DNA from 2 places in the Enterococcus gallinarum genome. Region 1 is predicted to be linked to the other one. Evidence: a T-box and tRNA genes for the amino acid it is inferred to sense, from the RefSeq annotation. Region 1 holds a T-box; the other holds one or more tRNA genes.

What was found. A T-box is a leader RNA that pairs with one kind of tRNA and senses whether it is charged. The one in region 1 lies ahead of serS (serine--tRNA ligase), so its partner is inferred to be a tRNA-Ser.
Region 2: it has a tRNA-Ser gene. The T-box ahead of serS (serine--tRNA ligase) is inferred to sense a tRNA for this amino acid. The anticodon was not compared.

Annotation. Positions count from the first base shown of each region.
Region 1 covers NZ_CP050816.1:596,455-599,878, reverse strand. The annotation lists gene HED61_RS02865 (response regulator transcription factor) at 1-203, shown strand, start outside; gene HED61_RS02860 (sensor histidine kinase) at 193-1,377, shown strand; T-box leader at 1,419-1,616, shown strand; gene serS (serine--tRNA ligase) at 1,666-2,943, shown strand; gene HED61_RS02850 (polysaccharide deacetylase family protein) at 3,078-3,424, shown strand, end outside.
Region 2 covers NZ_CP050816.1:1,511,087-1,514,510, reverse strand. The annotation lists gene asnB (asparagine synthase (glutamine-hydrolyzing)) at 1-606, opposite strand, end outside; gene HED61_RS07475 (hypothetical protein) at 974-1,123, shown strand; gene HED61_RS07470 (hypothetical protein) at 1,219-1,380, opposite strand; tRNA gene HED61_RS07465 (tRNA-Ser) at 1,646-1,733, opposite strand; partial or broken gene HED61_RS07460 (TetR/AcrR family transcriptional regulator) at 1,816-2,382, opposite strand; gene HED61_RS07455 (threonine/serine exporter family protein) at 2,667-3,424, shown strand, end outside; gene HED61_RS07450 (threonine/serine exporter family protein) at 3,422-3,424, shown strand, end outside.

The sequences.
Region 1 (3,424 bases):
TCTACCTATTAGCATCCCATCCGAATCGTGTATTTAGTGCTGATGAAATTTTTGAGCGTGTGTGGAAGCAAGAGAGTGTCGTGTCAGCCAAAACCGTAATGGTTCATGTGAGTCATCTGCGTGATAAGATAGAAGAAGCAACTGATGGCGAGAAAGTCATTCAAACAGTGTGGGGAGTTGGCTATAAAATAGATGCGAAGTAATCCAATAGAAAAAAAGAAACGTATCACCCTCACTTCTAAAGAAATCAGTGAATTATTTGCAGAAGGAATCGTTACTGTAATCCTTTTACTTCTATTAAATGTCGCGATTTTAGTCATTTTGACTTCTATAAGAGAGAATTCACCGTTGTTAGTGGAGGCGATCTATGAGTCAAAAAACGCTTTTACTTCTGCTTTTAACACGGATATTTTTCAAAGTGGCCGCAATTTCATTATCCCTTTGTTCTTTTTATTAGATGTGATTGTTTTGTATTGGCGTTTGATTCGTCGATACCGTCAAATGCAACTACGGCATATTATTAGTGAGCTTCATTATATTGCAGAGGGAAATTATGATCATCGTATTCCATTTGAACTGCGTGGTGACCTCAATCGGATTGTTTCAAATATTAACGGCTTGGTAGATAGTACCGTCGCCGCCATTGAAGATGAACGAAGGATCGAACAGTCGAAGGATGAATTAATTACAAATGTTAGTCACGATATCCGAACTCCTTTAACTTCTATTATTGGTTATCTAGGCCTGATTGAAGATCGTCAATATCATTCTGAAGAAGAGTTATTGAAATATACTCATACCGCTTATGTCAAAGCAAAGCAAATGAAATCTTTAGTAGACGATCTTTTCGAATACACAAAAGTAAGACAGCCTAGCGTCCCAATAAATGTCATTTCTTTTGATATGGCGCAATTAGTCGAACAACTAGCTGCAGATTTTGAATTAGAAGCATCTCGTAAAGGAATAAAGATTGAGACTCACACTCGCCCAGAGCACATTATTATGGACGGTGATACTGAGAAGCTTGTACGAGTTTTCAATAATTTATTGTCTAATGCTTTAAAGTATGGAAAAGGCGCTGACAAAATCGTAATGGAAGTGGAAAAAGTAGGAACAGAAGCCATTCTAACAGTTAAGAACAATGGACAAATGATTCCCAAACATTCATTAGACTCCTTATTTGACCGCTTCTATCGAGTGGAGGAATCACGTTCGCAGGAAACTGGGGGAACTGGACTTGGTCTTGCCATTGCTCAAAGCATCGTTGCCTTGCATGGTGGCTACATTTTTGCAAAATCTACTCCGGATTGGACCTCCTTTATTATCCATCTCCCATTAAAGAGAAATGATTTATCAAATACCCAAAACTATGGTTGACGAACTAACGCTTTTTCGCTATTCTAGAGAAAATACTTACTAATAAAGCATAGAACCTAGTACATTTTTTACTTTTTCAGAGAACTGATGGTTGGTGAGAATCAGTAATGGAAAGAATGGAATCCAGTTCATTAAAAGTGTATCTTTTGAAAGAAAGATCGTGTGCCCACGTTACGGGCAACAAGGGCAGCGTTATGCTGAACTCGGGTGGTACCGCGAAAGATCTTTTCGTCCCAAGAATAGGGATGAAAAGGTCTTTTTTTATATGAAAAACAAGGGGGAAGAATTATGTTAGATATTAAAATGATTCGGCAAAATTTTGACAAAGTCCAAACAAAATTACAGACTCGCGGAGTAAAAAAAGAAGTATTAGAAGAATTCTTAAAGTTAGATGGAAGGAGACGACAACTCCTAGTAGAGACAGAAGAATTAAAAAAAGTTCGAAATGAAGTTTCTGCAGAAATAGCTCAACTAAAACGAGCAAAAAAAGCAGCAGATGATAAAATTACTGAGATGAAAGAAGTCGGTACTAAAATCAAGTCTCTTGATGACGAGATTGCAAAAATTGATTCAGAAATCAAATTGATCGCAACGACATTACCTAATCTGCCTCATGACTCTGTCCCAGTTGGAAAAGATGAAGATGACAATGTTGAAGTAAGACGCTGGGCTACACCAAAAGAATTTGATTTCGAAGCAAAGCCTCATTGGGATATTGCCGAAAACCTAGGAATATTAGATTTTGAACGAGGTGCAAAGGTAGCCGGTAGCCGGTTTGTCTACTATAAAGGATTAGGTGCCCGTCTTGAACGAGCTTTATATAACTTTATGCTAGACCAACATGTTTATGAGCATGGGTACACTGAGATGATTACTCCATATATTGTTAATAGCGATGCAATGTTTGGAACTGGACAGTTTCCTAAATTCAAAGAAGATGTTTTCCAATTAGCGGAAACAGATCTTACCTTGATTCCTACTGCTGAGGTTCCTTTAACGAATTATTATAATGGAGAAATATTGGATCTTGACCAACTACCGGTTTACTTCACAGCATTAAGTCCTTCTTTCCGCTCAGAAGCTGGAAGTGCTGGTCGTGATACTCGCGGATTAATTCGATTACATCAATTCAACAAAGTTGAAATGGTCAAACTAAGTGAAGCAGCACACTCTTATGAAGAATTAGAAAAAATGACTGCAAATGCAGAAGACATTTTACAAAAATTACAACTTCCTTATCGAGTAATGGCATTGTCTACAGGTGACATGGGCTTCTCTGCTGCTAAAACGTATGATTTAGAAGTATGGATTCCAGCACAAGAAACATATCGAGAAATCAGTTCATGTTCTAATTGTGAAGATTTTCAAGCACGTCGAGCAATGATCCGTTATAGAGATAACGATGGCAAGATTCATTACATGCATACATTAAATGGTTCAGGACTAGCAGTCGGTAGAACTGTTGCTGCCGTATTAGAAAACTATCAAAATGAAGATGGTAGTGTGACTATACCAGAAGTACTAGTTCCTTATATGGGTGGAGTTACCCGAATTGAAAAAAATTGAAGAACAAGGTAGGATGAGAATTCCTACCTTTTTTCTTTAAATATTCTAAGAAATACCCCCCTATTGTTGAAACTATATTACAGTTATGTTACGCTTATTTTACTTTATGATGATAAATGGAGGGATAAAGTCATATGTCTGACAAAAATACCTATGCACGTCGTAGCCAACGTCACAAACAAGAACCTGATACCTGTGAAAATACAAATCAATTGAATGAAGCTGTAAAGCCCAAAACCGGAAACGAAAACAAACAACCAAAAATACCGAAGAAAAAATCTAATTATAGCAAGTATATATTCGCATTGTTTACCGCACTTATTCTAGTAATTGTCGCTACTGGCGGCTATATTGTTTATACATTAAAACAGCAAGAAGCAGAAGCTCAAGCCAAATATGAAACTGCTGCAAAAAATCTCATGGCTTCAATCCAAGAAGAGCAAGACCAAAGTGGAATTTCAACGAAAATAGATACTATAAA
Region 2 (3,424 bases), 910 kb from region 1:
TTCTTGTAAGCGATAAACGCCTTTAAAGAAAGTCTCGCCATTTAGTGGCGAATATTGAAAAGTCAAATAGGGTTTTAAGGCATCCTTATTCAATTCTTTTTCAAAATCTGGATGTGGTAAAAAACTCTTGATTTCTGAACCAAACATGAATGTACCATTCATTTCCGCGTAATAATAAGGTTTGATTCCGAAATGATCTCTTGCCCCAAAGAGTTCTTGCTTTTCGCGATCCCAAATGGCAAAAGCAAACATGCCGCGAACTCTTTGCAATAAATCAGTTCCCCATTCTTCATACCCATGAAGAAGAACCTCAGTATCTGCATGAGTCGTAAAGACATGTCCAGCTTGGATCAATTCTTCTCTTAAAGATTGAAAGTTATATATTTCACCATTAAAAATGATTACTTTCGTTCCATCTTCATTATAAATAGGCTGCGTACCGCCTTCTAAGTCAATAATCGATAAACGCCGAAAGCCAAGAGCAACTTGGTCATCAATGAATTTTCCAGAACTATTAGGACCGCGATGAATGATTCGATCCATCATCTGTTCAATGATTTCGGCTTTTTGGTCTTTAGTATTAACGAAACCTACAATTCCGCACATATTTTCACATCCATTTTCATTTTCCTTTTTCATTTTCCCTGAAACAAATCTTATCTTACCATAAATTGAGTAAAATTAAATTTAAAAAAAATATAATAAATTAAATATTTAACCCAACAAAAAGAGTTTTTCAAGCAAAACCGCTTCATACCGCTTTTTACTCAGACACTAGAGGAGCTTCCTTACAAATTTGTTATTTGATTTTTTTAGATAACTTCTGTTCTCCTTAATAAATTTTTAGTAAACTTCCTCTACCATTCAGTTATTATTGGACAGACGCCAAGCAACGTGTTATTCTGATCATGGAATTTCGTTATCAACTTAACCGTTGCCTTTCGTTACGAATAACACTGAAAGGAGAATGACTATGACATTCTATAACACAGAACTACAATATCGAGTTACTCTAGATACAAAACTGAACCTTTTTATCGTTTTTGATAAAAAAGATGCTAACCGTTTTGCAACTGGTGTGACGATCGAACAAGCTGTACAAGAATTGACTAAAACTGCATAAGGAGTTCATCCAAATGAAGGATACCGATTCGTACTGAAAGCACCTCGCTAGGACTAATAGCAGGTGCTTTCTTGTTTTGTTATGAAATTAAACAGCTACTCCAACTGCTTTTCCTCTTCTGGCTCTTTCTTTTGTCCACTCTGCTGTTCATCCAACTGCATGATCTCATCTACTGATTCATCCTTCAAAAAAACGGATAGTCCCTTAACAGCTAATTTCGTTTGGCGCATGACATAATCTTTTTCAAACTCAGCCATTTTATCACCTTCTGCTTTCTTGTTCTCTTTCTTCTAGTTTAATCGATTTCGTTCAAAAAAAGAAGCAATGGCATGACATTATCAAAACTCGTTTCCTAAGCTCTCACTGCTTGCCTGAATCAACTAATCAACTCATTAATTAAATTTTATGAGTCGTGTACGATGCTTTTCTCATACCTCGGGCCCCTCCTCCCCATGTCTTTACTTACAAAACAAAAAAAGCCTATCACCAAGGATAGGCCAAACGCTTCAAAGCGTTACTGTAAGGAGAGTACAGGATTTGAACCTGCGCGCCGGGATGAACCGGGTCGGCGGATTTCGAGTCCGCTGCATTACCACTCTGCCAACTCTCCATAACGTTTATTTTCTACTTTTTTCAGAAAAAGTCAAGAAAAAATCTGCAATCCATCCGAAAAAATGGTTGCAGATTCGTTATTATTGAAAAATAAAAATGTCTGTTCTATCTAAAATCCCAGTGATCGTTTCCTCGATCACCTTAATGATTTGTTCCTCCGTTGGCGTAATGATTCCAGCTGACATCAATGAAGCAATGCCGGTAACAACGATCCAAGCACCATTGTGCAAGGCTGTAATCGCTTCTTCCGATAGATCCGCATACTTTGGTTCGGACTTGATCAATTTTTTGAAATAATCAGACGAAAAATCGTGCATCAATTTCCCTCCGCCATAGTCATCTACGAAAAGAGCAATATACAAGTTGTGTTTTTCTTGTGCGAAGTGAATGTAGTTTAATCCTTAATCAATGACTTTATCACCAGTCCGTTCAACAGGAAACACGTTTTCTGAAAGATCTTTGAAGACCGCTTCAACTAAAGTGTTTTTCAAATCCTGCATGTTTTCAAATTCCAAATAAATCGGTTGTGTTGAAATCCCCATTTGCTTTGCTATATTTCGGGCGGTAAAGTTGCCAAATCCTTCTTTATTGATCAACTCATACGCGGCCTTCAAAATATGTTCTCTTGTATAGACCTTTCTTCGCATCAATAAATCCCCCTTTTCCTTTATCTAATTGTAACCGAGATTTTCCAAATTGAAAAACAATATACTCATTTCGTTATCTTATAACTGTCTGAATTGTTCTACAATTATATCCACACCGCTATTTGTGAAGTTTTTTACCAATTTAAATAAAATGGTTGCTTTCAAAAAATAAGATATTTTCTTTATTATTAGTTATTTAACTCACCGGATACTTCTCTTGTTGAATTGGAATGAAAAAGGTAAACTAATAGGAGGATTACTTTTCAAGATAGAGAGGCGTTAAAATGCAAGAAACAAATGAGTTATTGTTAGAAACTTGCCTCTTGGCAGGAAAAATCATGATGGAGAATGGTTCCGAAGTTTATCGAGTCGAAGATACCATGAATCGTATCGCTGCTAACGCTGGCGAAGCCAATAGTATCAGTTATGTGACCGCTACAGGCATCTTTATGGGATTACGAAGCAGTCACTACGCTCAAGTTGAAAATGTTCATGATCGTGTGATCAATTTGGAGAAAATAGTGGCCGTCAATCGGCTTTCCCGGTCGTTCGCAGAAAAACAGATCACATTACCGCAGTTGTATGCATCTCTTAAAGAGATCAATCAAGTCACACCAAGCTTTCCTCTCTGGTTACAAGTATTGAGTGCTGGAGTGGTCAGCAGTACATTAATGATTATTTTTGGCGGCAATTGGTCTGATTTCATTGTTACTTTTTTCATTGGCAGCATCGGGTTCATTACAGGTCTCTGGGTGAAAAAAGCGATTGATATCCGCTTTTTGGATATGTTCGTCGCCTCTTTAGTGATTGGCTGCTTAGCGATCCTATCTGTTCGCGGGGGCTTGGCGGGAAATGTTGACAACCTGATCATTGGTGCCGTGATGCCGTTAGTTCCTGGAGTGGCCATCACAAATTCATTTCGTGATATTCTAGCTGGCCATCTGATCAGTGGAACTGCGCGAGGAACTGAAGCTATCTTTACTGCAGCCGCAATCGGCGTAGGAATCGCTACAGTCTTCACCTTGTTTTGGGGGTTATCATG